2 regions of the Paenibacillus sp. FSL K6-0108 genome follow, and region 2 is predicted to be linked to the other one. Evidence: a T-box and tRNA genes for the amino acid it is inferred to sense, from the RefSeq annotation. Region 2 holds a T-box; the other holds one or more tRNA genes.
What was found. The T-box of region 2 lies ahead of MHB49_RS27585 (valine--tRNA ligase). A T-box ahead of a tRNA ligase gene usually reads a tRNA of that ligase, here a tRNA-Val.
Positions count from the first base shown of each region.

Region 1: it encodes a tRNA-Val, which carries the amino acid that the T-box ahead of MHB49_RS27585 (valine--tRNA ligase) is inferred to sense. The anticodon was not compared.

Region 1 covers NZ_CP150288.1:5,275,200-5,291,161, forward strand. The annotation lists gene MHB49_RS23970 (MFS transporter) at 333-1,625, opposite strand; gene MHB49_RS23975 (aminotransferase class I/II-fold pyridoxal phosphate-dependent enzyme) at 1,920-3,395, shown strand; gene MHB49_RS23980 (DUF1292 domain-containing protein) at 3,637-3,954, opposite strand; gene MHB49_RS23985 (copper amine oxidase) at 4,052-4,606, opposite strand; gene MHB49_RS23990 (hypothetical protein) at 4,835-5,032, opposite strand; gene MHB49_RS23995 (SDR family oxidoreductase) at 5,133-5,873, opposite strand; gene MHB49_RS24000 (TetR/AcrR family transcriptional regulator) at 5,892-6,494, opposite strand; gene MHB49_RS24005 (hypothetical protein) at 6,678-6,857, opposite strand; gene MHB49_RS24010 (YdhK family protein) at 6,944-7,504, opposite strand; gene MHB49_RS24015 (organic hydroperoxide resistance protein) at 7,739-8,158, opposite strand; gene MHB49_RS24020 (NADH-dependent flavin oxidoreductase) at 8,381-9,577, opposite strand; gene MHB49_RS24025 (winged helix-turn-helix transcriptional regulator) at 9,708-10,043, shown strand; tRNA gene MHB49_RS24030 (tRNA-Val) at 10,179-10,251, opposite strand; gene MHB49_RS24035 (hypothetical protein) at 10,403-10,657, shown strand; gene MHB49_RS24040 (GNAT family N-acetyltransferase) at 10,893-11,336, shown strand; gene MHB49_RS24045 (DUF3892 domain-containing protein) at 11,448-11,684, shown strand; gene MHB49_RS24050 (hypothetical protein) at 11,745-12,026, opposite strand; gene MHB49_RS24055 (hypothetical protein) at 12,020-12,232, opposite strand; gene MHB49_RS24060 (DUF3889 domain-containing protein) at 12,439-12,759, opposite strand; gene MHB49_RS24065 (hypothetical protein) at 12,814-13,110, opposite strand; gene MHB49_RS24070 (manganese catalase family protein) at 13,340-14,242, shown strand; gene MHB49_RS24075 (immunity 53 family protein) at 14,348-14,638, opposite strand; gene MHB49_RS24080 (DUF5071 domain-containing protein) at 14,664-14,813, opposite strand; gene MHB49_RS24085 (DUF3221 domain-containing protein) at 14,842-15,417, opposite strand; gene MHB49_RS24090 (hypothetical protein) at 15,528-15,836, opposite strand.
Region 2 covers NZ_CP150288.1:6,055,356-6,071,317, reverse strand. The annotation lists gene MHB49_RS27620 (bifunctional precorrin-2 dehydrogenase/sirohydrochlorin ferrochelatase) at 2-652, shown strand; gene hemC (hydroxymethylbilane synthase) at 655-1,611, shown strand; gene cobA (uroporphyrinogen-III C-methyltransferase) at 1,616-3,178, shown strand; gene hemB (porphobilinogen synthase) at 3,284-4,285, shown strand; gene hemL (glutamate-1-semialdehyde 2,1-aminomutase) at 4,391-5,695, shown strand; gene MHB49_RS27595 (RluA family pseudouridine synthase) at 5,692-6,600, shown strand; gene MHB49_RS27590 (LysM peptidoglycan-binding domain-containing protein) at 6,737-8,212, shown strand; T-box leader at 8,371-8,651, shown strand; gene MHB49_RS27585 (valine--tRNA ligase) at 8,710-11,376, shown strand; gene MHB49_RS27580 (bifunctional folylpolyglutamate synthase/dihydrofolate synthase) at 11,454-12,830, shown strand; gene murC (UDP-N-acetylmuramate--L-alanine ligase) at 12,887-14,206, shown strand; gene MHB49_RS27570 (SPOR domain-containing protein) at 14,326-15,525, shown strand; gene MHB49_RS27565 (DUF4321 domain-containing protein) at 15,671-15,913, shown strand.

The DNA of each region.
Region 1 (15,962 bases), 780 kb from region 2:
GATGCACAGGGGCAAGCCCCCGGTTTTAGTGAGATATAATGGACACACAGGCATGTTTGGTACACATGTTTTGGCCATTTTAGCCATCATCTTACGAAAGTCTTAACAAAACTGCAATCGCTGAAGAACTTGAAGCCAATTGAGGGAAGTACGCAGCATTCTGCCTGAACAGTACTAGTGTTTCATGAATCAACTGGCTTCTCACGGAACACTACATAAGACATGCAGGATTTAAATAGATACACCGTGCTACACAAAATAGGGAGCTCCACAACCTATACGGTTGTCGGAACCCCCTTTTCTTATAAATCATCTCACCAGATTTAATGGCATTATTTGGCAGGAACTGTACGATACGGTTTACGCGATAACACATAGTGCACAACGGCAAGTCCGCCCATAACGACAGCACTTCCGATAAATGGAGCCGGATGACTAATGTGATCCCACAGCAGTCCGGATACAATCGGCCCTACGACCATGCCTGATCCCTGAAGGGTCAAGAAGAACCCCCAGATCGCTCCGCGTTCTCCTTTGGGAATCAATGTGGCTACAAACGCATTCCAAGCCGGGAGAATCATCGCATAGCTAACGCCAACCAGCATGACGATGCCGAACACCACAGGAATGGACTTTATGGAAGAAAACGCAAACAGACTTGCTGCTGCCATCAAAAAACCGATGTTCAGGAACGGTGCCGTTCCAAACCGGTCTACCATTTTCCCTACAGGCAGCAGTGCAATGACCGTGATGCCACCCCCGGCTATCAGCAACAAGCTGTACAGGTTGGGCGAGATGTGCAGGTCTGTACGAGTGTATAGCGTAAGCACGGGACTGAGCAGGCCAATAACAAAGGACTGCATGAACAGTGCAGGATATACGAGCGGATTCACATTAAGGGTGCTGCGTACCCGATGCAATGTGCCCTGGACACTATTTTTGAGTCGGATGAACGGGGTAAGAATATTCGGTTTAGCCGGATATTTCGTATCTGCCCGCTTGGTCTCACTTTCCGCATGCTCTCCCTTAACAACGACACGTCCGGGTAGAATCAGGGCGACCAGAATGACTAGAATTGCAACACCCATCAACACCAGGAAAATGGTACGGTAATCGTGATGTGTCCGCTCCAGCAGCCAGTTCATGCCGATCGGCCCAAGTCCAGTCCCCCCAAGAGCCGCCATCTCCAGCGCGCCCATGGCTGTACCGTTCTTATTCTGCGGCCCTGACATCGCGGTCACGCCTGTCATGGCGCAAGGCCACAGGGGTGATGTACCCACTCCAAGAATGAGACAAGCCATAGCAAGTCCAAATGCACTTTTGAAGAATATAATCATGATTACAGCAACTAATGTACAAATTAGGGCCGTCACCATTGTGGCGCGGAACCCAATCCGTTCTGCAGCCCAGCCTGAGGGAGCCCGGAACAGATTATCTCCCAAATATTGAAGGGCGAAGGCCACACCGATCACGCCAGCGGACAAGCCCAGAATATTGTCCATATACACGGGCAAAATAGCGACCAGCAGGGCGCCTTTAATAATTTCAACTAGAAAAAGCGTTAGCCACATGGCGATAAAAAAAGGTGATCGCAGAATTTTGGCTGGTTTGGTATTGGTTTGCATTCTTTTTCCCCTTTCGATGCTCGCTTGCCCATCTCCTATCCTTACTGTAACCCTCGGGGATGTGTCCAAATCTCAGCAATTCGAAAAATTGTCAAGCAATACTGCTTGCATTCGGTTCTTAATTTGCTATACTCAAATTTGTTTGAGATTACAATATGATAAGTTTTCAGCGAAGCTGAACTAAATCCGTGATCGCAGGAAAAACATCCGCTATATGCGGTATGTCTTCATAGAATTTACGTCGAAAGACGTTTTTCTTACAAATTATAATGAGGAAAGGTTGTGACAGCACTGATGGATCACCGCCGTACGCCGCTGTTTACCGCTTTAAAAAATCACGCGGCACTCAATCCGGTGCAATTTCATATTCCGGGACATAAAAAAGGATTGGGAACGGATACCGAATTTCGTGAATTTATCGGCGATAATGCCCTCTCCATAGATTTGATTAACATCGCACCGCTGGATGATTTGCACCAGCCAACCGGTGTCATTGAGGAAGCGCAGATTCTGGCAGCCGATGCCTTCGGAGCCGATTATACCTATTTTAGTGTGCAAGGCACAAGCAGTGCCATCATGACCATGATTTTGTCCGTATGTGAACCGGGTGATAAGATTATTGTGCCCCGAAATGTGCATAAATCGGTCATGTCTGCCATCATTTTCTCGGGAGCGAAACCCGTGTTCGTCTCTCCAGCGCAGGATGCCAATCTAGGAATTGATCACGGTGTCACTACGGGCGCGATCCGACGTGCTCTTGAGCGTCATCCTGATGCCAAGGCATTGCTCGTCATTAACCCAACGTACTTCGGCGTATGTACCGATCTGAAAGAAATTGTTGAACTGGCGCATAGCTATCAAGTCCCCGTACTTGTGGATGAAGCGCATGGCGTACTCATTCATTTCCATGAAGATTTGCCACTCTCAGCTATGGCCGCCGGGGCCGATATGGCTGCAACAAGTGTACACAAGCTGGGTGGATCGATGACTCAGAGTTCTGTACTTAACCTGAACACGAAGAATGGATATGTCAATCCACAACGTGTGCAAACCATTTTGAGTATGTTGACTTCAACGTCGACTTCATACATCCTGCTGGCTTCGCTCGACACGTCGAGACGTAATCTGGCTCTGAATGGCCATCAGATGGCACAGAAAGCGATTGATCTGGCTGAGTTTGCAAGACGCTCCATTAATGATATGGACGGTCTGTATTGCTTCGGCAGAGAGCTGCTGGGCACTGAGGCTACCTTTAATTACGACCCAACCAAAGTAACCATTCATGTTCGCCACCTTGGAATTACAGGCTATGAAACGGAGAACTGGCTACGTGAGCATTACAAAATCGAGGTGGAGCTCAGTGATATGTATAATATTCTGTGCCTCATCACGCCGGGAGATACGGATGATTCCGTAGAAATCTTGCTGAGCGCCCTGCAGGATCTATCCCGTACGTATTATCAAGTGAATCCGGCCCATGAGTTGGTGGTCAAGGTTCCAGATGTGCCACAGCTGATGCTGACTCCACGTGATGCGTTCTATGGTGATACCGAAGTCATTCCTTTCAAGGAATCCGCGGGGCGGATTATTTCGGAATTCATCTACGTTTATCCTCCAGGGATTCCGATTCTGCTGCCAGGTGAGGTCATCACTCAGGAAAATATCGACTACATCATTGATCATGTTGAAGTTGGACTTCCTGTAAAAGGACCCGAAGACCGTAGCGTTACCAACGTGAAAGTCATCGTGGAAGCAGATGCCATTTTCTAGTACAGCCATTTCTTCATGAGGTTGATCGATCTCTAAGGGCCAAGCGGGATGCTTGGTCCTTTTTATTTTTTTCCCCACACAGACTTGTCCTGCCTTGGGCTTATGATCGCTGTACCGTTTGCATTTTTCCACCTATTTCACTGTCCCTATGACTAGAAAAAACAGCATATACACCTAATAAAAAGCAAACAAAAGGCCCCCTGTGATCAAGGAGCCTTCTTGCTTTATTCCAAAAGGATGACTATTCTTGGCTTGCAACGAGTTCGTTGTACGCCGCTTCAACACGGGTCCACTCTTCTTCGTCTTCAATATTGTAGAGCACCATTTCCTCGTCTTCTTCTTCCATACGCAGAATGATGCCGTCAGCTTCAGGATTGTTACGTTCCAGCAGGAGCGCATAAACATGCTTCTCCACGTCAAACGTCTCCACCAGAACCATCTCCACGTCATTTCCGTTCTCGTCTGTCAGTGTCAGAAGAACTTCTTCATGCTCGTGGTCGTGGTCGTGGTCTTGACCGCATCCGCAGGCATCGCCGTGTTCATGTGTGTGATCGCTCATTGATATACCTCGCTTTATAAATAGAAATTGTGTAACCTTGCATATCGTAACATGTTCAATGGTTCAGGTCAATTTAACCGACAAGGTTATTTTTGCTTCAATCGTTCAGCGCTGTAATGATTTTCTCGGCTGCCAGCACATAACTACTGTTTGCATTTTCTTTAATATAAAAACCGACTTGGTACTTGCCAGCCCGGCTGAAATCATACGTAAAATCGTACGTTCGGAACCAGAAGTTATCCTTCTGTGTCTTAAGCTCCTGGGACTGAATATCCTTAACCTCACCACTAGGGTTGGTAATTGTCACCTTCACGGCAGCTATATCCGTTGTCAAACTATCGACTTGTGAGAACACATTAAATTTCAACTTACCCACGTTCACGTTGCCAAACACGGTATCTCCCTTGAAGAGAAAAATATGTACATTCGGTTTGATAACCGTTACTCTCTTGTTTGTGCTATCCCATCTGGCGATTCCGCCCGCTTCCCTTACAGGTACATAGGTCGTTCCGTCAATCAGATAACCACCGTCAGCTGCTTCCTTGCCGTTTATGAGAACCCGAATCTTCTCGTTCACTGAATCTGCAAACAATAAAGACCCGCCGAGCAAGGAGAATACCGTGACACACAGCAAAATTCTTTTCCATTTCATTCCGTCAATATTCCCTCCCCTGCTGCTAGCTGTTGTACATTTATACTGCAGACTCATCCACAAAGTTGCGCCGTTTTTCATCATTTTTCATTTTTTATCCAAAATATTTTCCACCCCTTGGAACAATCAAAAAGAGGCGTTCCCTGTTAAAGGACGCCCCTATAGTATAGTTGTTGGCAATGCGTAATTATACGAATTTCTTGTGGATCAATTTTATTATGCTGCTGACTACGAGGTATGACGAGTCAATATACAAGGTACGCCCTTGCCTACAGCTCCATCCGTTCGCATCCGTGCTGCATAATCCATTCCTCGCGTACAGGGCGTCTTGCAGCGCTCACATACATCCGAAGTAACCAACTTCATGGATACACGAAGTTTGTCACTCTTTAACACGGGAGCCTTTTTTCCTTTTGGTTTTGCCATCCCGGATTCCCCATTTCTCCATTTGCTTGCTGATGTAATGCATCATATGGGGATTCGCCCGGTTGTGTGTCAAAAGGAATAAACTTCGCTCATGATATCGTTAAATGAAACCGCCGTTTGCACGCAGCGTCTGTCCTGTAACCCATTGCGACTCTGCACTGACAAGGAAAGAGATTACATTGGCAATGTCCTCCGGCTCACCCAGACGACCAAATGCATTCATTTTACGCAGCCCTTCGAGCTGTTGCTCCGTCTTTCCGACCGAAAACAATTCGGTATTCACCGGACCTGGTGCAACGGCATTAATGGTGATTTTTCTGGAGCCAAATTCCTTCGCAAGCTGACGGGTGATCTGTTCAACTGCACCTTTGGTACCTGCGTACACGCTGTATCCCGGAAACATCTGTCCAGTTACGGAAGTGGAGAAGTTAACGATTCGGCCCTGATCCTCCATGTGTTTCAATGCTTGCTGACAAGCAAAAAATGTACCTTTCACATTGATGGCAAACTGCTGATCGAATTCTTCCTCAGTCACATCTGCCAAAGGCGTTGTCTTCATAATGCCAGCATTGTTGACTAGAATATCGACTTTTCCAAGCTGGCTTATCGTTTCGGAAAATAAACGCTCCACATCTTCCTTCCGGGCAAGGTCAGCCTGAACAGTAATGGCACGCACTCCTTTTTGGCGAGCAACATTTGCCACTTGCTCTGCTTTGTCAGGACTGTTCGCGTAGTTAATGACAACATCCGCGCCCAAATCAGCGAGCTGCTCTGCAATAGCACGTCCGATCCCCCGGGATGAGCCTGTTACAATGGCTACTTTACCTGTTAGCTTTTTCATTTACGATTACTCCCTCTCTTATTCCAAATGTAATAATCCCTTTTCGATCAACAACCACACCTGTGCAAATTCCGCATCAATTGAAGGGCTTTGCCATTCATAGGCGTGTGCCGGATGATGAAAACGAGCTGTAGCTTGAAGGATCCCTTTTGCAACTACATCCGGGTTGTTAAATTGGAACTGGTTTTCCTGCTGGATAATCTCACTCAAATGACGTACAAGATGTTGCACATGCTTCTCGATAATATCTGCGGATTCCTGTGTTACCCTTGCGTACATCTCAAATAACCCAGCATCGGATTCGGCATAGTAACGCTTACGAGCAATTAAAGCTTCAATATATACTTTCAGATGACGTGTTCCCTCTCCGGTATAACTCCGATCCTTAGTTATTGTCGTCAAAGGGGCGATGATCTCATCTTCTAGCCATTGTGCAGTCACGCCTTCAAGCAATTCTTTCTTGCTTTTATAGTGTCTGTAAATGGTGCCGTGACTGACCCCGAGCAATTTGGCAACATCCGTGACCGAAGTTTTAGCGACGCCGAAGCGCCGGAGCGTTTCCTGCGTTGCTGCAATAATTTGTTCCTTGGTTAAAAAGTCAGCACTTTTGTCCTTTTCCATATCAATAAGATGGCCGCACCATCCTCAAGTCACCTCCGTTGAGTTTAGATTAACACATCAAATAACAAATGACAAATATTTATTTTTGTCATTTGTTATCCTGTGAAGTTTTCTATTTACGAGCGTAAAAAAAGAGCCACTTTAAATATGGCCCTTATCTAAAGTATTAATATTTTTCTTTTTCTAGAAAACGAACTTAAACAATACGAAGATCACTGCAAGTATCCCAGCGAGAATTAGCCAGTTGCTGATTTCCCACCAAATGCTTTTTCCTCCGGCTAAAAGCTGTTGTTCATTTTCTTCATGGCGCTGTTTGTGTGTATGTGTTTCGGAAGCATGGGGCGGCTTGCTGAAGTCCATCATATACATTCCCCTTTCAAGCAACTTTAATCTTATTGTTCCAGTATAACCCATAATTGAGTGAGAATTTGATTATTCTTTAAAAAGTATTATTGAATAGACAATTCTTCTTCTGTGACCCATTTATGATTCTTCACCGGATCTCCGCCTGTGGTCGGGGTGTAATCAACCATATATACCGTCGTTTGCTCAGCGGAGTCAATCGTTGCCTTAGCCCCTTTCATTCCTGGCATGTGGTCAGCGTTCAGCACAACCTCTGCTCCTGCTGCATATGGTTGATCCGTATGGTCCTGAATTTCCTCTTGGATGACCCACTTATGATTTTTCACAGTATCTCCTCCTGTGGTTGGTGTATACGAGACTGTATACGCTGTTGTCTCATAGGCTCCCACAATGGTCGCTTCTGCACCCTTCATTCCAGCCATATGGTCCGTACTCATCACGGCCTGGCTGCCCAAAGGATATGTTGGATTTTTCTTTTCCTGAAGCCCTTCCGGTAATTCTCCCGAATCCGAGTGGTGCATCTCTCCTGTGCTCGCTGTATGACTGTTACTACTGCTATTATCCTGCCCAGCATTTTTGCCACATCCACTTAACATCAGACTGCTCGTGATCACCGTAGTCAGCAATATCATTGCATACTTTTTCATGAGTTGCACTCCTTTGAACTTTCGTTTTCTACTCTTATAATATACCCCATATGGGTATATTTCAATCGTGCTTAATTTCTTATCTACTATTGGATATCGCTGAAGAAATAAAAACATATCAAAAAACCTCCGATTCCTCGGAGGCCTTCAGTATGTTGGACATTATTTTAGATACGTGCGTCAGACTTCAAAAGGAAGTCCAAACCAAAGCATTCAATCGCCCCAGCTCAAAGATTAGGCTATTTCCACGGTAACATTGACGTTTCCTTTAATACCTTTGGAATATGGGCAGTAATCATGTGCAAGTTTGACAAACTTTTGTGCTGTCTCCTCATCCAGACCCTCAATTTTAACTTCAAGTTCCACTTCCAGCTTCACACCATTATCCGTAGGGTCCGTCACAAGCATAACTGTAGCCGATACTGTGCTTCTCTCAATTTCGACGTTGTGTTTCTTCAACTGAAACTCCAGCGCTGAATTAAAACAAGCACTGTAGCCTGCTGCAAACAATTGCTCGGGATTCGTAGCTGTTGTTACTTTACCTCCCAGTTCAGGTGGGGCAGCGACATCGAGCATAAATACGTTATCCGGCGATTGCACAATTCCTTGACGTCCACCTGTATTAATAACTGTAGTTTCATATAATGTTTTCATGAGTATTGTCTCCTCTGTATGTTTAGATTTTATTTAGTAAAGATGATATCTCTTTTTGTTTTGCTAACAATTAGATTGTACACAATTTAATTGTGTTTGTAAATCATTATTATAAAATTAAAAAGCAACCACTCCCTCTTGTGATACAAGGAAATGGTCGCTCTAGATTAATAAATGTCTATTACTGATCAAAAAGTTCAATCTACCTAAAATAGTTTAGCTTTACATTTTCTTCTCAAAACCCTCCATCGGTGCTAGCGAATTCTGGTAGTCAGTCCCTTCCTGACTATCGGTAGTAAAGTGCATAACCTCCCGAAACGAACCTTCCAGATAAGTCTGCATTGCCAAAGGGATACGCAATTCGTCCATATCAGACGGAGAAATTTGGTAACGAATGCTACCAAGGTCACCTGCTTTTACCTTCTGTACCCATTTCGGATCGCGAATCAATTCCCGTCCGAGTGCAGCCAAAGTTGCCCCGGCGTTGATAACTTCTTCTGCGTCTTCCGGCCGCTCAATCGATCCAATACCGATCAGAGGTTTTTTGTGATCCAAAACCCGAACGAATTTAGTTAAGATCGGCTCCTTGTCATCGGGTTGGTTTAAAGAGGTTCGTTTGTAACTTCCCATCGACAGATGAATGTAATCAACCCGCGTGTCTGTCAGAGCCTGGGCAAAAGCCAAGGAGTCTTCGAGCTGGATGCCCGGCATATGAATTTCTTCGGGTGAAATCCGATAACCGAGGATAAAGGGTTTATCTGCATGGGCATCGATAACCGATGCAACCTCCTGAATGACTGCCAGCGGAAATCGCATACGATTTTCAAAACTGCCACCCCACTGATCGGACCGTTGATTGGAATTGACGGAGAAAAATTGCTGCAACAGATACGTATTGGCCCCGTGAAGCTCTACTCCGTCAAAACCAGCTTGTATGGCCCGCAAGGTTGCCCTGCCGAAGTCCTTAATAATGCTTTCGATTTCCTCAGGTGTTAATTCACGCGGCGTCTCCGAGCCGATTGGATGTGCGGCAGCGATTGCACTCGCACTGGTGGGTTGAACACCTCTTAGCGTTTTGGAGTTCGTTTTGCGTCCTGCATGAAAGATTTGCACAATGGCTTTCGTTCCGTCTTTCTGAATGGCCCTTGCAATTTTGGACAGTCCTTTGATTGTAGAATCACTTGCGATGGATAGCTCACCTTCGAAGCCTTTTCCCCCTTCAGTTACGTATGCAACACCCGTAATGATCATACCAGGGCCACCAGCCCGTTCGGCATAATAATCGACTTCATCATTGGTAATTGAACCATCAAAGAAACTGGACATCGTTGTCATCGGCGCCATAACCACTCTATTTTTTAGCGTAAAACCATTCGCAAATGTATAAGGCTGCAAGAAATTACGATTACTATTTCCCATATATATTCTCTCCCTTTTTTATTAGGCTTGTTCGCCCTTGTCTCTGTTTCATGAGTTATTGTATAGTAGGGTGAAAAAAGAGTATAGTATGCACTTAAAAGGTAGATACTATCTAAAAGGAGAGTGTAATATGGAAACTGCTGAGGAAGTAAACGTTAAACCATTTTCACATGCTATGTCATTGATCGGCGGAAAATGGAAAATGCATATCTTGTTTTGGTTATGGAAAAAGGAAACATTGCGATATGGAGAATTGAAAAGAGCCTTGGGAGGCATTACGCATAAAATGTTAAGCTCTCAGCTGAAAGAATTAGAGGCCGACCAATTGATTATCCGTACAGAGTACCCACAATTACCGCCAAAAGTAGAATACTGTTTGTCTGGTGAAGGATTAACGCTGATGCCTGTGCTGGAGATTCTCTGCGATTGGGGTAAACAGAATCTCGCTGATTTGCAGAAGAGTTAGTGAACGTAGTGCAGCGAAGGATCTGGTGTATTCCTTTTAATTTTTTTGTCCCTCAATTGTCCCCAAAGACTTTCATAATGCCTTGTTCTAATAAACAAAAGAAAAAAGCCCTTGCTGCGCAAGGACTTTTACGTATGATCTGTAGTGGGCTCGAACCACTGACCCCTACCCTGTCAAGATAGTGCTCTCCCAGCTGAGCTAACAGATCATGATATCTAATTGTTTTCCAATCAAGTAACAGTATCATACCAAGTAACCGCGTACATTGTCAATCGTTATATTGGTAATATTTTATTCGAATTGGTGCACAATAAAGGAAAGATTACCAATTACCATTTTGATGACGAGGTGAATTCCATATGAAGAACATGAAAGAACGTAAGCTGCGTTTATTTATAACAGCCAAAAACGTAGCCTGTTTGATTGCGCTTGCCGCATTAATATACATTGCTGTTGGTTGCAGTTTGGAACGGGATGAGCATACGGTACAATTCCAACAATTAAACGAACCCAATGAGGTTAATGATGACCTGCCCGTTTGGCTGGATGTATACTCCAAGTCTGTCGTGCATGACGTTTACTCCCCACATGGCAATATTGAAGTCTTACCCTGAGAAACATTATGTATAGTTCACTCGTCTTCGTCCCACTTTTTGGAATACGCCTTCTTGGTCACATAGTACAACAAAGCAATCATTCCGGCCGACATCAAAAGTGTGATTGTCATCACTCCCGCCATACCCATGGTTCGCACCTCCTCTCCCAGTATGTTCCAGACTTAACTATACAGGAAAAGCATTTTTTTGTATAATTCACTCTGATAGCGTAGAGCAGAAAGAAGGAATGGACTTGGCAGCTGAGATTAGTTATGTAACGACTGAACAACAATTACAGGAAGCATTGAATATCCGCAATCATGTGTTTGTCATCGAGCAGCAGGTTCCTGCTGACATTGAGATTGATCAATATGATGTTATTAGTCCTGATGTACATCATGTATTGTTGCGTACTGATGGACAGGCTGTAGCCACAGGGCGTCTGATCTATTACACCAAGGATACTGCCAAAATGCAGCGTATTGCTGTACTCCAATCTCATCGTTCGTTCGGGTACGGGCGTGTGCTTTTGTTAGCCATGGAAGAACGGGCACGTGAATTGGGATTGGCCTACTCTGTTTTGGACGCACAGTGCCAAGCACAGAAGTTCTATGAGAAGCTCGGGTATGAAGTGATTTCGGAAGAGCCTTTTTATGATGCAGACATTCTGCATGTTCGTATGCAAAAGAGCCTCTAGGCAACCCTGTGCGTGCGATATAAGCCACGTTGTGCATATGTTTTTTATAATCCGGACAGGCTAAAGAGGTAACCAGATTCCTATTTGGTCAGATAAGGAGAGTGTGACATCATGGATCAAACGACACGCGAAAGCTTCACAGCAGTACAAAAAAATGGTGACGGCGATCTGACGGCGTTCCAAACTTCGTCTGGACGTGTGCTGGATTACCAACAAGCATTGGCAGAAGTAAAAGCAGGCGCCATTGCAGGTGTTAACGTCTTTAAGGGCAGAGATGGCGAAATGTACATTCGCGGTGACGCAGACGGCGACCCAACCAATAACCTTGATCAACTTCCTATCTTCTAATAGATGCATTCTGCCTGACAAGGCGCCAATCCGGCAATCCGGGTTGGCGTTTTTTACGTTTTAATATTCGGTAAAATACTTCACGGCATCGCCAGCAGGCTGGCTTTTGCGAATGGGCTGTGGTTCCTGCTCCCATGCTTGCAGAATGAGTATGCCTTCCAATGTAGACTTGTTCTCCCACACAATATGCTGCCTGCGCTCAAGCTCCAGCAGTGACTCATGAATGAACGCCTTGCTTCTCCCCGTTTTGTTCTCCAACTCATCCATTCGTGGCATTCGCCGACGCTGCCCCGCATAGTTAACAATAATACGCAAAATTTTCCGTTCAAAATCATTCAGCATATTTCTTCCTTCCCATCCTTATGGAGTACAGGACGCCATGCCAGAATACCTTGTTCCAGAAATGTTCGGGGTGCTCCCTCTTTCCCTGCGGATGCTCTAATCTTCCCTTCCCTTACGCTGTTGATTCGAATCTGCCGCTGTGTAATATGCCCTGCACGATCCATGTAGACGAGCTCCACCATCTGACCAATATATTTCCCTAGCATAATCATCCCTCCAATAAGAACATGTGTTTGTTTTATTATTATATGCGAACATAAGTTCTTTATTCAACAACTAAAAAAAGGATTTTTTTGAAATAAAAAAACCAGACTTAATCCCTTTTATAGGGAAGTCTGGTTCCTATCCTTTTTGCTGCGCCGTTCAGGCTCAATTCAACCGTTCAGTTTCTAATTGATGGTTATAACTGCTCTTAACGTCGATCCGATTCTATGAATTGTACTTTTTTTAGCTGCTGGGTAGACGGATTAAAATCAACATTCACAAATACAGCAAATTGTTTACCGTCTTTATTACGTACCCATAGCTTAAACTGTTCACGGGATTGGTCTGCGGTTAACGAGGTGCGGCCAATGTGTTTGTAATCCAAAATGTCCACGTTGTACTTGGTTTGCGTTTCTTTCACTGCAATGATTCCCCACTTCGCATAATCCGGAATCGCAGTTGCTGAACTGGTTGATAGTCCACTTAAACTTAGTATCACCGTCATCAGGGCTACGATGAGCATTCTCATATCCTTCACTCCTCAGGGCATTGTTTACGTTAGCCTGCCCTGTAGAAGATTATTTTACACCAGTAGACGAAGGATAAACGTAATCGGTTGCTGGAGCGATTGAACCGTACTGATCGCCATCCTATACCGTTCGATGGGTGAATTGAAGCTTATCCCCCAGTCACCCTCCAATAAAAGATTTCGCGGGGCTGGATTTTCCGGCTTTTCCAAACCGTACTTTTCTGCAAGCTCATCTTTTCGTTGTTGATCCACCTCACTCGGATAATCTGCATATGCTGCCGTAACATCACTGCATCCAAAAACGACAAGCAGCAGGACACCCCATCCCACCATAATCCAACTTTTGCGCACTCTCAGTATCTCCTTCATTAGTTCAGATAATGACACCCATACTTAACTTCATTCGTCCTGATTGTACATAAATAACACGGCATTGGAAATAACAATTGGAGACTCAATTACATACGCCTTAAGCCTCATTTGCAAAATTATGGGTTTAGCGTATCCGATAATCGTGTAATAGGCCATGACAGCATCACTTCATTATTCTGAGCAATCATTTCGAGGAGGTTATACCCGAATGTTCAAACGTATGGATGAAATCGCAATTGAAATCCCCAATGTCGAGAAACCGGACCCGAATGCAGCGGCAGCGATACAAGAGCTACTGGGTGGTAAATTCGGAGAGATGTCAACGTTGAACAATTACCTCTATCAATCGTTTAATTTTCGCTCCAAAGAAAAATTGAAACCCTTCTACGATCTGGTGATGAGTATCACCGCCGAAGAATTGGGTCATGTGGAGCTTGTGTCTCACGGCATTAACAAATGCCTCAGGGGTTCCACTGAGTACAAGGAGCCTGACGATACACCGCTTGGTTCCGTGAAAGATGCACGCCTGTCCTATCATTTCCTCGCTGGTGCACAGGGAGCCATGCCTTTCGACTCCATGGGCAATCCATGGACAGGCGCCAATGTCTTCAACAGTGGAAATCTGGTCGAAGATCTGCTGCATAACTTTTTTCTTGAATGCGGAGCACGCACTCATAAGATGAAAGTTTATGAAATGACCGATCACCCTGCAGCCCGGGCAGTTGTCGGCTATTTGCTGGTGCGCGGCGGCGTGCATGTGGTCGCTTATGCCAAAGCGCTTGAAATCGCAACCGGAGTGAATGTAACCAAATTGGTGCCGATTCCATCCCTGAGCAACAAATCCTTTAACGAGGCGTGGAAATACGAAGAAAAAGGCCTGCACACCAAGCTGTATACCTATAGTGATAAAGACTTTACTGCGATCAGTCAGATCTGGAAAGGGACACACCCTGAAGATGGACAACCGTTGGAAGTCATTCAAGGTGTACCTGAAGGGTACCCGATTCCCGAAGCTCCCGCGGTGGAAGAAGAATTCGCCCCAGGCATTTCGCAGGAAGACTTCCAGGAAATTGCACGTCGTCTGAAGATGGCGGGGAATATTGCGGACTGATCTTTCAGAATTGCATTAATAACCCAAAAAGATCCCAAGGCAAATCCATTATAGGATTCCTTGGGATCTGCTATTTTAATTCATATTTTCTCAACAATATTTCTCTCATTCCTCAGTGGCCCATTGTTTAAAACAGATCAGTATTTCCTCTAAATTCCCCGCACCTCCTGCCCCATGAAATACTCCATCTTCCACTTTACAGTAATACCAATTCTGTTCATCTTTCTCGATTTCTTTTAAATCAAAACACTTATATTCTAACTTCGTTTCAACTAAGTTGATCTCAACATACCAACCCGGATTATCAACCGTTTCGATCTTCACACCATAGCTATGCTCCCAATCTCCGTTACAGTTTTGCTTATACCAAGTCTGAAGCCATTTTAGTGTGTCCAATGTATCCACCTCTTTTTTTGAAACATTATTTTGTAAAGAAAGCACACCACATAAGCTCAGGAACAATATCTCTCAACTGTTCATTACTTAACTCACTTAGTTTACGCACGGCATCAAAATCATGCTTGTCGCGGGGAAGCCATTCCCTAACATCCATACCCATCTCCTCTTTCATCCAACAATAACATCCTGCATTCTTACTCCTATTCCCCCACTGGCTCTATGTCTTCTATTCTCACTTCAATCTCATCCTGAGTATCCGTCGTAGACATGGCATCTCGCATACGAATGGTCCATGTTCCCGTACCCTGATCAAAAGCGACATTTTCAATCACGGGAATAAGTACTTGCTCTCCATCAGATGAGTACAATCCAGCCCGAACGGCATCCGCCTCACTCATATGAGCACCATCCGGGGTGGCTGAGCAAGATACAACAATTGTTTCCGCTCTGGCTTGTCCGGGGTAAGGCTGGTTTTCGGGGCTGCCATCCGTCCAGATTTCAACGTAAGAGCCGACGTGTGGATCAGTTGCATTGGAGAACCATTTGGCCGGATAATACCGATCCGCTCCCCCATTGGCACTGAAATTTTTATATTTAGGGTTAACAACAAGTATGGAATCCTCCTTGCGGTCAACCACATAACCAACGAAGCCTTCTGCTTTTTGTGCATTCGCTTGGACATCTGTCTCACATTCGTTTTGCCCAGTAACCGTACAACCTGTAAGACATAATATCAAGATCGAGAATGAACCAAACAGCATTCGAAGATTCCACATATGTAACGCCCCCCCTATTTACTTCTTCACTCTCTTTTTGACGTTGTCTTCAGGGTGATTGTTGCATGCATAGTACGTTTAACATCATTGTAAAATCAACAGAGTCAACTTCATTTATTTCTCTTGTACCAGTACCTTCCCCATATAATCGATGTCACACATAACAAAATTGCACAATAACCCCAGGTAAAAAATAAAGCCAGTCCCAGGCCGATGTTGGCTCCAATATAATCTCCACGTAACTCCGTATATAATGCATAACCCAATGGTAAGCTACCCACCATAAAAAGTCCGATGAACCACCCGCCCCAACGTTTGAACACAGACCCCCCTCTATCTTTGGGATTCTTTTGCAAGCCTTGAGCCAGCATAAACAGCAATAAAATCAATACCAGCCAAGTGATGAAAATATAGAACATAGCGATAGTCTCCTCTCTTCACTTTCTTCTATTTTTGTACGCCTGTTTGTCTATTGTACTACCACCCCGCTTTCGATAAACTGATCAAATTCAAACTAAATTGATAATTGTTATCATTATCCAATA
Region 2 (15,962 bases):
GATGGAACGGTACACGCCAATATTTGTAGATATATCAGGAAGATCCTGCTGCATCGTTGGAGGCGGACGTGTTGCTGAACGTAAAATAAAAGGTTTGCTTCATGCGGAAGCGCAAATCAAGGTGATTAGTCCGGAAATTACGCCAACGTTACAACAATTGCATCATGATTCCCGAATTCAATGGCTGGCCCGGTCCTACCGCAATGGAGATTTGCGGGGGGCCTTTCTCGTATATGCGGCAACGGACCATAGTGAAGTGAACACAGCTGTTGTCCAAGAAGCTGAAGATGCGGGTATACTGGTGAATGACGCCATATCTTCTGAGCGAAGCACCTTTATTACACCAAGTGTAGTCAGGCGTGGCAGACTGAGCATTGCGATATCGACGGCTGGAGCAGGGCCTCTGGCTGCCGCAGAAATTCGTGCTACCTTGGAACAGCAATTCGGAGATGAGTATGAGACATATATTGAATTTTTGTATCAGATGAGGATGGAAGTAAAGGCACGTGTATCTACTCCAGGTGTCAGAGCTAAATTATTCCGTCGTTTAACCGAAATGAATGTGCTTGAGAATATCCGTACAGGTCAGTTTAAGTGGTGGACCGAAGAACAAATTGGGGACTGGATATCCCATAATCAGGAGGACGTGTAGACATGCGGACAATTAAAGTGGGAAGCAGACAAAGCGCACTTGCTTTAACCCAGACTGGCCATGTAATTCAAGATTTACGTGATATTTGTGAACGGGAGGGATTAGCTTTTGATTTTGAAGTACATAAAATCGTTACAAAAGGAGATTTGATTCTTGACGTAACCTTGTCCAAAGTCGGAGGCAAAGGACTGTTTGTCAAAGAGATTGAACAGGCGATGATGGATCATACGATTGATATGGCTGTCCACAGCATGAAGGATATGCCTTCCGAGCTGCCTGAAGGGTTGACGAACGGAGCTGTTCCACGCCGTGCAGATCCCCGTGATGCACTGATTTCGAATGGTGGACTCACATTGGATCAATTGCCGAAAGGTGCAAGAGTAGGGACGAGCAGTCTGCGTCGATCCAGTCAATTGAAAGCATACCGTCCTGATTTGCAACTCGAATCGCTCCGTGGCAATATTGATTCCCGTCTGCGCAAGCTGGAGACAGAGGGGTTGGATGCCATTATTTTGGCTGCTGCTGGTTTGTATCGAATGGGCTGGCAGGATCGGATTACGGAATATCTGTCAGAAGAGGCTTGTCTTCCTGCAGTAGGTCAGGGTGCGCTTGGCATTGAATGCCGTGAAGATGATGCGGAACTTCTCCATCTGTTGCAATTGTATAACGATCCGGAAACCGCATTTCCTGTGTTGGCTGAACGTCGCTTCCTTAGTGTATTAAATGGGGGCTGTCAGGTTCCGATTGGAGCTCATGCGGTATGGGTGCCGCAGCAAGATGCAGATTCCCCGAATGGACAAAACGCGTTACAATTAACAGGTATGGTCGGCACGCCAGACGGTGGACTGATTCTTAAAGAAGCTTTGACAGGCAAAGATCCGGTTCGTCTTGGAGAAGAAGTGGCTTGGAGATTGATTGAACGGGGAGCAGAGCAGATACTGGCAGAAGTTAGGGGATGAAGACATGGTGGGAAAGGTCTTTTTGGTAGGTGCAGGTCCAGGGGATGCCAAGCTGATTACAGTGAAGGGTTGGGAATCAATCGGTAAGGCGGATGCTGTCGTATATGATCGGCTGGCTAGTCCAAGATTACTTAAACAAATGAAGCCTGGTGCAGTTAAGATATATGTAGGTAAACGACCGGATCGACATACGATGAAGCAGGAAGAAATCAACCAGCTGCTGGTTGATCTTGCCCTGGAAGGCAAGGTTGTGGTCCGGCTTAAAGGGGGCGACCCCACGATATTTGGCCGTGTAGGTGAAGAGGCGGATTTGTTGCGCAAAAACGGGGTTCCTTTTGAAATTGTCCCTGGGGTAACTGCAGCAATAAGTGTACCTGCTTACGCCGGAATACCCGTGACCCATCGTGACTATGCTTCATCCATCTCCATTATTACGGGACATGAAAGTCCGGACAAGCTTGATCGCAGCATTCATTGGGATAAGGTGACGAATGCAACGGGTACACTTGTTTTCATGATGGGTGTTGCCAAAATTGGATATATTAGCGAACAGTTGATACGTCACGGACGCCCGGCCCAAACACCAGTCGCATTGGTTCGTTGGGGTACGAGAGCCGAGCAGGATACGATTACAGGCACGCTTGAAGATATCGAAGCCAAAGTCATCGCTGCGAACTTTCAACCCCCCGCTGTCATTGTGGTTGGTGAGGTAGTAAACCAGCGTGAACAGTTGAAATGGGCAGAAGCCTTACCGCTGTTTGGCAAACGAATCCTGGTGACGCGGGCACGCAGTCAGGCTAGTGAATTGGTGAATCGCATTGAGGAACTTGGCGGTGAGCCTTATGAATTTCCGGTAATCGAGACTGTGATGCCTTCAGGGGAGTCGGCACTTGAAAGTGTCAAACAGGCCTATGGTGTGTTAGATACATTTGACTGGATATTTTTCACAAGTGTAAACGGAGTGGAGTTTTTCTTCCGTCATTTGGAGCAGCAGGGGAAAGATATTCGATCCATTCATCAAGCGAGAGTGGCGGCGGTAGGGCCTTCCACTGGGGAAGCTTTGCGTAAGTATGGTATCGTAGCCGAGGTCATTCAAGGGCCATTTCAGGCAGAAGGCATGCTTGAAGCTTTTGAAAGTGAACTAAAGGAAGGTCAGAGGGTTCTGTTACCGCATGGAGACCTTGCGCGCTCCTGGCTGCCTGAACAGTTGAGAGAACGGGGACTTTTGGTCACCGAGGCCATTATATATGACACCATTTTGGCTGGCGAGGATGACGACGAACTGCTGAAGCTGCTTGAAGAGGGCGGCATTCATGCGATGACCTTCACGAGTTCATCTACCGTAACCAATTTCATGAACATTCTGAAACGTATGGGATTGCAGGACCCCTTGTCTTTATTGAAAAATGTTGAGGTTGCGTGTATCGGGCCTGTTACTGCGAAGACGGCGGAAGCAGCAGGCTTGAAGGTCACCATGATGGCTGAAGAAGCAACCATTGAGAGTCTGATTTCTGTGTTGTCCGAGTGGAAACGAAAGCCTGCGACAGAAGCTGTATTTCCCCGTTAAACATAAATTGAACCGCAATCGATAGATGAAGCGTGCTGAATTCGATACGATACCGGCGCGCTTCGCTTTTTGCTCCACATTACTATTCAGGGAGGTTTTACACGAATGAGTTTTCCAATTGTACGGCATCGCCGTTTACGTCAGTCCACAGGTATTCGCAATATGGTGAGAGAGACCCATTTGACTGTGGATGACTTTATCCAACCCATCTATGTCACTTATGGTGAAAATGTAAAATCCGAGATCAAATCCATGCCGGGTGTATTCCGCTTCTCGCTGGATCGTCTGCAGGAAGAAGTAAAGGAGATTGCGGATCTGGGTATTCCGGCTGTGCTCTTATTCGGCATTCCCGAAACCAAAGATAGTGTTGGATCGTCTGGATTCGCAGAAGATGGCATTGTACAGGAAGCAACCAAGCTGATTAAGTCCTGGTACCCTAATCTGTTGGTCGTTGCGGATACCTGTCTATGCGAATTCACCGATCACGGTCATTGTGGCATGGTGCACACCGTTGAAGTGGACGGTCACATTTGTGGAGATGTTCTTAATGACGAATCGCTGGATCTGCTCGTGAAAACAGCGGTATCCCAGGCCAAAGCTGGAGCGGACATCATTGCACCATCCAATATGATGGATGGATTTGTCCAAGCGATCCGTGCCGGACTGGATGAGAATGGCTTTAGCCATATTCCGATCATGTCCTACTCCGTAAAATATGCGTCGGCGTTCTATGGTCCATTCCGTGAAGCAGCGGATTCCACGCCACAATTCGGAGATCGCAAGTCGTATCAGATGGACCCGGCGAACGCTCGTGAAGCATTGCGTGAAGCCGAAACCGATGTGCTGGAAGGAGCGGACATGTTGATGGTGAAACCTTCACTGTCCTATCTTGATGTTATGCGTACGATTAAGGATCAATTTGATCTTCCACTGGTAGCTTACAACGTAAGTGGTGAGTATGCCATGGTGAAGGCAGCGGCGATTCAAGGCTGGATTGATGAGAAGAAAGTGGCCATGGAAATTCTGCTGAGCATGAAACGTGCGGGTGCTGATATGATTATTACCTACTACGGAAAAGACGCCTCACGCTGGTTGGCCGAGAAATAATAGCTTGCTTCCATAACAGCCAGGATGAGATTAACGTTTATCAAAAATATATAAAGGTCCCTTCCAATAAGGTTTGGAGGGGCCTCATCACTAAGGAGGATGTTCATGACTGCACAACAAGGAACTCGTCGCAATGATGAGCGCTCACGCAGCGCATTTGAAGAAGCAAAGCAGTACATACCTGGGGGAGTGAACAGCCCGGTTAGGGCGTTCAAATCGGTGGGGCTTACCCCGATCTATGCAGAGCGTGGAGAAGGCTCCAAAATCTATGATATTGACGGCAATGCTTTTATTGATTATGTCGGATCCTGGGGTCCGCTCATTATGGGACATGCGCATCCTGACGTGGTAGAAGCTTTGCGGGAGACAGCTCTTAAAGGAACAAGTTTTGGTGCGCCAACGCTGCTGGAGACAGAGATGGCTAAACTGGTCTGTGAGCGTGTGCCTTCGATCGATATTGTACGAATGGTGAATTCCGGTACGGAAGCAACCATGAGTGCGATTCGGCTGGCACGTGGCGTAACAGGACGCAGTAAAATTTTGAAATTTGAAGGGTCATACCACGGGCATGCTGACAGCCTACTAATCAAAGCGGGATCTGGTGTGGCAACACTAGGCCTGCCTGACAGCCCTGGTGTTCCAGAAGGTGTAGCCCTTAATACGATTACAGTTCCATACAATGACCTGGAATCGGTGAAGCTTGCTTTTGAACGTTATGGGGAAGAACTGGCAGCCGTCATTGTGGAACCTGTTGCAGGAAATATGGGCGTTGTTCCGCCCGTTCCGGGTTTCCTTGAAGGCTTGCGCAGTTTGACGTCTCAATACGGCAGTCTGCTCATTTTTGACGAAGTCATGACCGGTTTCCGTGTAGGTTTAAACTGTGCACAGGGGCGATTTGGTGTCACACCTGACCTGACTTGTTTGGGTAAAGTCATCGGTGGAGGGCTTCCGGTAGGCGCTTATGGCGGCAGACGTGATCTGATGGAACAGATAGCTCCGACAGGACCGATCTATCAGGCTGGTACGCTGAGCGGTAATCCGCTTGCTATGGCAGCAGGATACACCACGCTCAAATTGTTGACACCGGAGGTCTATGATCGTCTGGAGGCGCTGTCCGCACGCTTGCAGGCCGGGTTTGAAAAGAATGCAGCAGAGACAGGTGTAGCCATAACAATTAACCGTGTTGGTTCGATGGTTTGTCCATTTTTCAGTGCTGTTCCGGTTACGAATTATGATATTGCTAAAGAAAGCAATCTGGATCAATTCCGCCGTTATTTTGCGGCCATGATTGATCAGGGTGTAAGTGTTGCACCTTCCCAATACGAAGGCATGTTTGTCTCTGGTGTGCATACGGAGCAGGATATTGACGATACAATCGAGGCGAATCGTATGGCTCTTCAATCATTATGACCATTAAAAGTTGGAAACGCCGTGGGGAATGGCTTGAGCTGATGCCAGGCAAAGCGGTGACAGGCAGTTCAGACAGGCAAACGGCTGCAGAGCAATGGCTCTTGTCTGAACTTCGTTTACCAGAGAAAATGTTGCGCCAGCTAAAGACGAATCAGGGCATACAACTGGCAGGGGACCGGCTTCGGCTGGCCCTTTTTGCGTCTCAGCCGATTGATGTTGAACCGCGTTGGGCGGAAATCGATGTCCTGTATGAGGATGACTTCTGTCTGGTCGTGCATAAACCGGCCGGAATGAAGCTTCATCCCGATGGGAGCCGTAAGGATCAATCGATTACCCTGGATCATGCGGTTGCCTCCTACTACGAAATGAATGGGATTCAGGCAAATGTACGTCATGTTCACCGTCTGGATGAGGACACGACTGGGCCTGTATTATATGCCAAAAATGCTTTTGCCCTCACCAAACTGGATGAAGGGATGCGACGTAAAGATATTGGACGCCATTACGTCGCCATAGCTGATGGTCAGATATCCACGGAGTTGAATACAATTGATGCTCCAATTGGGAAGGACAGACATCACAAGCAACGCAGGCGTGTATCTGAAGGTGGGCAGGAAGCTGTAACCCATGTGGAGATTGTGGAGGTGTGGGATAGGTCTACCCTTATCCGGCTAACACTGGATACAGGACGTACGCACCAGATTCGGGTACATTTAAGTTATGTAGGCCATCCCCTAGTTGGAGATGAGTTATATGGAGGCAGAAGGGATTCTATTGGTCGGCAGGCGCTTCATGGGGAGACACTGAGTTTTAGTCATCCGCTCACAGGGGCACGAATTGAGGTGGCTGACCCTTGGCCGCCGGATTTCGAACAACTGGCAGGGCGGGAAAGCAAGGACCAATAAACTGGGAAGGTTTGCATAAAAGGTGGCATGCTCTTCTCATTCAAGGCATATAGATGGGGTAACGAAGGATTTGGACCATGGATCAGTCCCATGAGAAGGATCATGGTGAACATATGCCGAAAGGAGGACGCCACCTTTGTTGAATCAACCTTATGGTTTACGGTTCGATATTTATGAGCGCGTTCATTTGTCAGAGGGAGTCCCTGCAATTGAGGAGCTGGAGGAAATTGAGTTATATCCCCGCATTCAGGTGATAGGTCAGGATGATCATGCAACATTGCGAGGCCATCTTTTGTTAACAGGTGCGTATCGGGGAGAGAACGAAATCTCGGAGGAACTCAAACATTTTATCCCGGTGGAGATCACGGTACCCCTGAACCGGGTAAGATCGCTTGAGGATATTTCCATTGAGATCGAGAATTTTGATGTCGATTTATTATCCAACCGAAGTCTGAACATTACAGGCGTATTGTCGCTTCGGGGTATAGAGGGATTTCCGGTGGAGGAACCGCAGGCTTGGTCAGCGGATGAGTTTACCGTTGTACACTCACCCGACCCTCGGCAGGGCGACCGTTACGTTGAAACAGAGCAGACAGCCAGCTCTCCCAATGTATTTGCTCAGGAATATCTGCTCCAACGGAGCGAAGAGGAGTTACAGCGGGAGCATCTATTTCAGGCTTCTCCCGAACAGTTTCAATCCTGGCAGCAAGGGGATGGGAATGCAGAGCAAAGCCAAATATTAGCTGAAAACGAAGAGTCCTCGTCCTTGAGGGACCAGGAGGATGAAGCGCAAGCGAATGAGTTGTCCGATTCCCCTTCTCCAGTTTCGTCTTTTTTGGCGGAGACAGCCGACAGGTTGGCTTCTTACCCTGAGTCTGAGTCTTTGCTTCCTCTGGCTGAAGAGTCGTCTGTTTGGTCCGAGCCTTCTGTCGAGACCTTACATACGAACTTAAGGAATTCGGATCATGCCGATTCAAAGCTGGACGCACAGCCTTCAGATGAACCGGCAGCACCGGAAGTATGGCATTTTGAATCTGCCCGATCGGAACCAAAGCTGGAGGATCAGGCGTTAGCAGATGCCCAGACAAGTTCGCAGTCAGAGAACTGGCAGGATGTATTTGCAGCATCGGAACCGGAAGTTTCGAAAGAAGACATCCCTCCACTTGAATCATCGGACACGAATGAGTCTGCCGAAAATGAAGCTTTTATCCCTGAACCTGTGGCAGAGACGGAAGACAAGCCGGAGCTCAAGGTTGCTTTTGGCAGTAAGAAAGAGTCTGCACCCAAACAGCAAGAGGGCGTGGGCATCTCCTCCTTGTTATCATCGGGCAGAGTGACACGAGAGGCGGAAACAGAACGGGAGCAAGAGGCGCTTGCCGGAGTCCCACAGGAAGAAACATTCCAACCTGATGATGTAGAGTGGAAGAATCTGTTTCTCGGCACCATTGTAGATCAGACCCCGTTCCGCAAGGTGAAATTATGTATTGTACAACGTGAAGAGACTTTGGATACCATTGCAGATCGATATCAGTTAAGTACCAGAGAGCTCCAGTTATATAACCGGTTATCGGAACAGGTTGTGGAAGAAGGGCAGATCCTATATATCCCTTAATCTGTACGAAGCTTCAATGTCCATTTCGACCCGTGATCCCTTGAGGATGGCGGGTTTTTGCTTTGTTCGCCCACAACATGCATTGCAGCGCGCTTTTTCCGCTGTTGTCAGGTTGACTATCGGGCACGGGCAGGGTATGATGTGTTTAGGTTTTTTGAAGAACAACGTGGAACGGGAGTAGTAGACAGTATGACCTTTCAGAGAGCGGGATTGTAGCGCTGGGAAATTCCGTAGGAACCAACTGATCGAAGTCGCCCGGGAGTTGCCTGTTTGAATACAAGGGATGAGTAAGCTTTATTGTCATTCATACCTGAGGTAGGATGGGCCGGTCGCAGCCGTTATCTGCTTGAAGTGTCACGTAAGTACAGAAGGGGCAGTCTGTCTTTCTATCTGCGTGAAACAAAGGTGGTACCGCGAAAGCTAACCTTTCGTCCTTTGATGGATGAAAGGTTTTTTTGTTTTTTGGCGATGATGAATAAGTAACGGAGGAATGACACATGTCTGAACAAAAAAATTCAGCTGCAACAGAAATGCCAACCACATATGATCCGAAAGCTGCGGAACAAAAATGGTATTCCACTTGGATGGAAAATGGATATTTCAAGGCGGGTCAGCGTAAAGATGCTGAACCTTATACGATTGTAATCCCACCTCCAAATGTAACCGGAATGCTTCATATCGGGCATGCGCTCGATTTCACACTGCAGGATATTCTGATTCGTACCAAGCGGATGCAGGGCTATGATGCACTGTGGCTGCCGGGCTCCGACCATGCAGGTATTGCTACCCAAACCAAAGTGGAGCAAAAATTGCGTGAAGAAGGCCAGACTCGTTATGATTTGGGACGCGAAAAGTTCTTGGAGAAGGTCTGGGACTGGAAAGAACAATATGCAACAACCATTCGTCAGCAATGGGGCAAAATGGGATTATCGCTCGACTACTCTCGTGAACGTTTTACACTGGACGAAGGCCTGTCCCAGGCTGTACGTAAAGTGTTTGTTCAATTGTATGAAAAAGGCCTCATCTACCGAGGCAAACGAATTATTAACTGGGACCCGGTGAACCGGACTGCACTGTCCGACATTGAGGTTGAATATAAAGAAGTTCAGGGTCATTTGTACCATCTTCGCTACCCACTCAAAGACGGAAGTGGTTATGTTACAGTAGCGACAACTCGCCCAGAGACGATGCTGGGAGATACAGCAGTTGCTGTTCATCCGAAGGATGAGCGTTACGCAGACATGATTGGCAAGGTGCTTGTTCTGCCTATTATCGGCCGTGAGATTCCGGTTATTGCAGATGAGTATGTAGATAAAGATTTCGGAAGTGGGGCCGTGAAAATTACGCCTGCTCATGATCCGAATGACTTCGAAGTGGGTCTCCGCCATGATCTGCCACAGATTACGGTGATGGATGAGACGGGTACGATGAATGCCGAAGCAGGCAAATATCAGGGACTGGATCGCAGCGACTGCCGCAAGCAAATTGTTGCAGACCTGAAAGAACTGGGCGTATTGATCAACATCGAGGATCATACGCATCAGGTTGGACACAGCGAACGGACGGGAGCTGTCGTTGAGCCGTATTTATCAACACAGTGGTTTGTTGAGATGAAGCCGCTCGCGGAGAAAGCGATTGAGAAGCAACAAAGCGGTGAAGGAGTTCGTTTTGTTCCGGATCGTTTCGAGAGAACGTATCTGAACTGGATCGAAAATGTTCGTGACTGGTGTATCTCTCGTCAATTGTGGTGGGGTCATCGTATTCCTGCCTGGTATGACGAGGAGACTGGAGAAATTATTGTATCTGCTGAAGATCCGACAACATTGCCAGAATACGCTGGACGCAAGCTGAGACAGGATGAAGACGTTCTGGATACATGGTTCAGCTCCGCATTATGGCCGTTCTCTACATTAGGCTGGCCGGAAGACACGGAAGATCTGAAACGTTATTACCCGACAAGTGTACTCGTAACAGGGTATGACATTATTTATTTCTGGGTGGCGCGCATGATCTTTACCGCTCTGGAGTTCACGGAAGAGGTTCCGTTCAAGGATGTGCTGATGCACGGTCTGGTTCGTGATGCAGACGGACGCAAGATGTCCAAATCGCTAGGTAATGGTGTTGACCCACTGGATGTTATTGAGAAATATGGCGCGGATGCGATGCGTTATATGATTTCGACCAGCAGCACTCCGGGACAGGATCTTCGTTTCCGTTGGGAACGGGTGGAACAGGCTCGTAACTTTGCGAATAAAATCTGGAATGCTTCTCGCTTCGCCCTGATGAATCTGGAAGGGTTCACCTATGAAGAACGTGATATTAGTGGGGACCTCGGAACTGCGGATTACTGGATTTTGCACCGCCTGAACGAAACTTCTCGCGATATTACGCGTCTAATCGAAGCGTATGAATTTGGAGAAACAGGCCGTTTGCTGTATAACTTTATTTGGGATGACCTTTGTGACTGGTATATTGAATTTGCGAAGTTGTCCTTCTATGGGGAAGATCCGGTTGCCAAGAAGAAAACACAATCCGTGCTTGCTTATGTGCTGGATCAGACCATGCGCCTGATTCATCCGTTCATGCCTTACATTTCGGAAGAGATCTGGCAGCATCTGCCGCATGAAGGCGAGACGATCACGTTGGCTTCCTGGCCGGTGTATGACCCTGCACTGGAGAACCCAGAAGCGGTTGCCGAGATGAACCTGCTTATGGACACCATTCGTGCAGTGCGAAACATCCGTGCAGAAGTAAACGTACCCATGAGCAAGAAAATTGAATTGATGGTGAAAGCGAACAACGCAGAGACGTCCAGCATCATTGAACGCAACAGCCATTACATCAAACGTTTCTGTAATACGTCCGAGTTCGACAGCGGCCTGGATCTGAGCTCACCGGATAAAGCTATGACTGCTGTCATTACTGGGGCTGAGCTGTACTTGCCGCTGGCGGGTCTTATTGATATTGATCAGGAAGTGGCTCGTCTGGAGAAAGAGTTGCAGAACCTTGAGGGCGAAGTACTCCGTGTGGAGAAAAAGCTGGCGAACGAAGGCTTTGTTGCCAAGGCTCCTGCCAAGGTTATTGAGGAAGAGCGCGCCAAGCAAGCAGATTATTCCGATAAACGGGATAAGGTGATTGCACGAATCAAGGAACTGAAAGGTTAATATATTCGGGTCGGATGGAGTGTTTATGCGCCATCCGGCCGCTTTTTTCAACCAAACTCAAACCGAAGGTGAATCATATGACGGAACTTAACGGGACAGAAATAGCATCTCCTTTACTTACCTATGACGAGGCAGTGAACTGGATCAATGGTCTTATTCCTTTTGGCATCCGACCTGGATTGGAACGAATAGAGGGATTAATGTCATTGCTGGGCAATCCTCACCAGCGTCTCAAATTTATTCATGTCGCGGGAACGAACGGCAAAGGTTCGACTTGCGCTTTTTTGACGTCAGTGCTTCTTCAGGCGGGATATGATGTTGGAACGTTCACATCGCCGTATATCACCAAATTCACAAACCGTTTTCAGTACAACGGTGAGGATATCCCGGAAGAGATATTGCTCAAACTCTCGAACCGCCTGTATCCCTTGGTTCAAGAGATGGCTTCGACTCCCCTTGGATCACCTACGATGTTTGAGGTATCTACGGCACTCGCCCTTCTGTATTATGCGGAAGAGTGTTACCCGGACATTGTGGTATGGGAGACAGGGCTCGGGGGAAGGATGGACGTAACGAATATTGTTACACCCGTGGTATCGGTCATTACCAATATCGGTATGGACCATACGGATGTACTGGGAGATACGATTGAGGCGATTGCTGGAGAGAAAGCAGGCATTATTAAGGCGGGGGTACCCGTTGTTACCTGTGCCACACAGCCAAGAGCTGTGAAGGTGATCCAGGAGACGGCAGAGCGGCTGCGTTCAACCGTGTATCTGGCGGGAGATCGTTTCTCCTATCATAGACTCGACAGTGATGAGAACGGACAATCTTTTCATTTTACAGGACCGTTCCGTGATCTGGACGTTCGTATTCGCATGCAGGGTGCACATCAATGCGACAATGCAGCGGGCGCACTTATGGCACTGGAGTTGCTTCGCCAATACATGGCATTTATGCTGGATGATGAAGATATTGCACTTGGACTGGAACATGCCTTCTGGGCAGGAAGGTTCGAGAAAGTGGTTGATCAGCCCCGCATTGTTCTGGATGGAGCTCATAATCCGGAGGGGGCTGAATCGCTGGCCAAGAGCATTATCGACGTATATCCTCACAACAAGTTAATTTTGATGATGGGCATGCTGGCGAATAAGCATCATGAAGCGTATTTGCAGCATATACTGCCACTAGTGGATACGCTGATCCTGACCGAGCCAGATTTCCGACGCAAAATGGATGCAGCCGAATTGCTGCAGATCGTCGAACGGGTACGTCCCTCCATTGCGAAACCGGAGCTGGAAATCATCGTCGAGCCCGAATGGGCAAAGGCACTTGATCTATTGAAGTCACGGACGGAAGCGGAGGATCTGGGGGTGGTGTCCGGCACATTGTACCTGATTGCAGATGTGCGGGCAGCCCTTTTGCATCAAACCGATTCTGAAAAAGGTTGGTGAAAGTTTTGTTAAATACATCGGAACACGTTCATTTTATAGGGATTGGCGGATATGGCATGAGTGCCATCGCGAGAGTTATGCTTGAGATGGGATACACCGTTACCGGATCGGATGTTGCTTCACAGGAGTTAACTGAGAAGTTGGCAGCCAAGGGAGCGAAAATATATATCGGACATACGGCAGAGCACGTAAATGGGGCAGATCTGGTAGTCTACTCTACAGCAGCTCCTGCTGATAATGTGGAGCGGGTGGCAGCCGAGCAGCTGAACATCCCGATTCTGCATCGCGCACAGATGCTCGCACGTTTGCTTAATGAGCGCAAGGGTGTGGCTGTAGCCGGGGCTCATGGGAAAACAACCACGTCATCCATGATTGCACTCGTTATGGATAAATGTGATACAGACCCGACATACATCATTGGCGGGGAAATCATGAATGTAGGTACCAACGCCAAGGCAGGCCAAGGCGATTGGGTCGTTGCCGAGGCAGACGAGAGCGACGGCTCATTTTTGCAGTATCACCCTTGGCTTGGTATTGTGACGAATATTGAAGCGGATCATCTGGAGAACTATAACGGTGATTTTGAGGAGCTTAAAAAAGCTTATGTGCAATTCCTGAGTCAGATTCGTCCAGAAGGCACGGCCATTGTGTGTGCTGACGATGAGAATGTTCAAGCCATTTTGCCAGAGCTGAAATCACGGGTGACCACATATGGCATTGATTATGCTGCTGATTATACGGCAACAGATATCGTGCTTGGCGACCGCCGAATTTCCTTTACAATGAGCCATCAGGGCAATGTGCTGGGTACGGTGGAGTTGTCTGTTCCAGGTAAACATAACGTTTATAATGCGATGGCTACAGTCATTACCTGTCTGGAAGCAGGTATTCCATTTGAGAAAATTACGGCTGCCATTATCCAGTTCCATGGGGCGAAACGCAGATTTCAGGTACTGGGCGAGGCGCGTGATATATTGATTATTGATGACTATGCGCATCATCCGACCGAGATTGAAGCTACCATCAGTGCGGCCAAAGCAACGGGGAAACGTATCATTGCGGTATTCCAGCCCCAACGTTATACACGTACGTTCTTCCTGCTGGATGCGTTCAGTCGTGCCTTTGCAGAAGCGGATGAGGTTCTCATTACCGACATCTATTCTCCTGCGGGCGAAAAACAGATTGAAGGTGTTCACTCGGCTAGACTGGTTGAACTCATCGTTCAAAACAGCAATGCTTCTGCGCGTTATCTGCCGACAAAGGAAGAAGTTGTTGCAGATTTGCAGAACCGTCTTCAACCAGGCGATCTTGTGCTCACGATGGGCGCAGGTGATATCTGGAAAGTTGGCGATACACTTGCCAAAGGGTTGAAATAAATACATTCATGAACCGTCTGACTTCATTTCGAAGCAGGCGGTTTTTTTGTTTGAGATGGAATGTTTCAGGTTCTCTCCGCATATAGCTGTTATAAATGGGACAAAGGAGAGGGTACGGGGTGAGCAATGCTAGAATGACGTTTCGCTTTGGGGATAACGAGTCGGACAAGCCTGAAAACAAGGGGATAAACACATCGAGCACATTTGCCGCTTTGAGTGAAGATATTTCGCAAAGTCCAATGCCAACACCAACGCAGTTGAATACAACGCCTTCATGGACACCAGAGGATATTCCCGGTGACTGGGGAGAGACGACGCTAACAGGCTCCACTGTACCTGAACCTTACCAAAGAACGGACAAGGATTCGAAACTTGATGAGCCGGGATACAGTTATAATCAGTTTACTGCATATCCGGGAGATGAGGACGAGAACAGGATAGACGAGCATTATGGTGGTCATGATTGGCTTGCAGAAAGTGCAAACTACTCTTATAAGCGAAATCGTCCCCCGAGGGGGTGGAAAATGATTGGTTCAGTAACGGGTGCGCTTGTAACCGGGGCCCTCTTCGGCATGGTTATTCTTTCTTTTTTTAATCGGGAAGGGGCGGTAGATCCTGGAGGCAAGATTCCCGCGAATCAGGCGGTTTCTGCTGTAACAGGTCAAGAGGGAGTGGCTGGTTCGGAACAACAGCCCGTGGCAACGACTACAGGCGGCAGCTATTATGCACTGCAATATGGTGTATTCAGTTCTCCTGAACGCGCTGAACAGGCGAAGGTGGAACTGTCTCAGGCAGGCATTGCCGCAGGTTCTGATCCGGAGGATGGTAATCGGGTATACGCAGGTATTTCGGCTGACCGTGAGGAGGCCAAGCTGCTCAGCTCAAGGCTTAAGGCCGAAGGTGTGGAACTGTACGTCAAGGAAATCGTCAACCCAGAAGTGAACCCGACAGTATTTGGCGGAAAAGCAGAGGATGTGCAGCATTTCTTTGCGAGCGGATCAGCTCTGGTTGAGCAACTGTCTACCCTTTCGATCCAGCAACTCGGCCAGTCTGTTCCTGAAGCGGTCTCAACCGAAACGATGACCGCACTACAGAACCAACATGAACTCTGGCTGAACAGTTTAAATAGTATTGCACCCGGTCTGGGTACAGACGTACAACCGTATGTATCGGCGATGGAGAAATCAATGAACAGTGCGGTAACCGCACTCGCCGAATACAACAAAAATCCCGCTAATGTGCATATGTGGTCTGTGCAGTCTGATCTGATGGAATATGTATTACAGCAAAAAAAATGGCTTGAAGCGATAAAACAGTAATCCGCCCTTTCCCATAACACAGCCTTGAAATCCCTATCCGGCAAGGAACTGGAAATAGTTCCCCTTGCCGGATTTGTGTTTGTATTGACGTACAAAACCCCGTATAATAATGTGGGTGTCAAAAAATGGCGAGGGAAGATCACCGATGAAAAAAAACTTCGGCATGTTATTGCTGTTTCTGCTGCTCGGCTGGCTGGCCGGTGCGTGGATCGCCAAGGCACTGCAGCCTGTAAAGGCCGTTGCCTTTCTAACAAAAGCCACGACCATTCGTTGGTCTCCGCAGGCTGATCTGGATATTATCAGTTATGATATTTCACTTCAATTTCAAATGAGCCTCCTAAGTCTGATTGGTATTATTGCTGCTGTATGGCTGTATCGCAGGTTATAGGAGAATGACGAATTTTGACGAAGAAACTAAAAAAATGATATCTACTAGC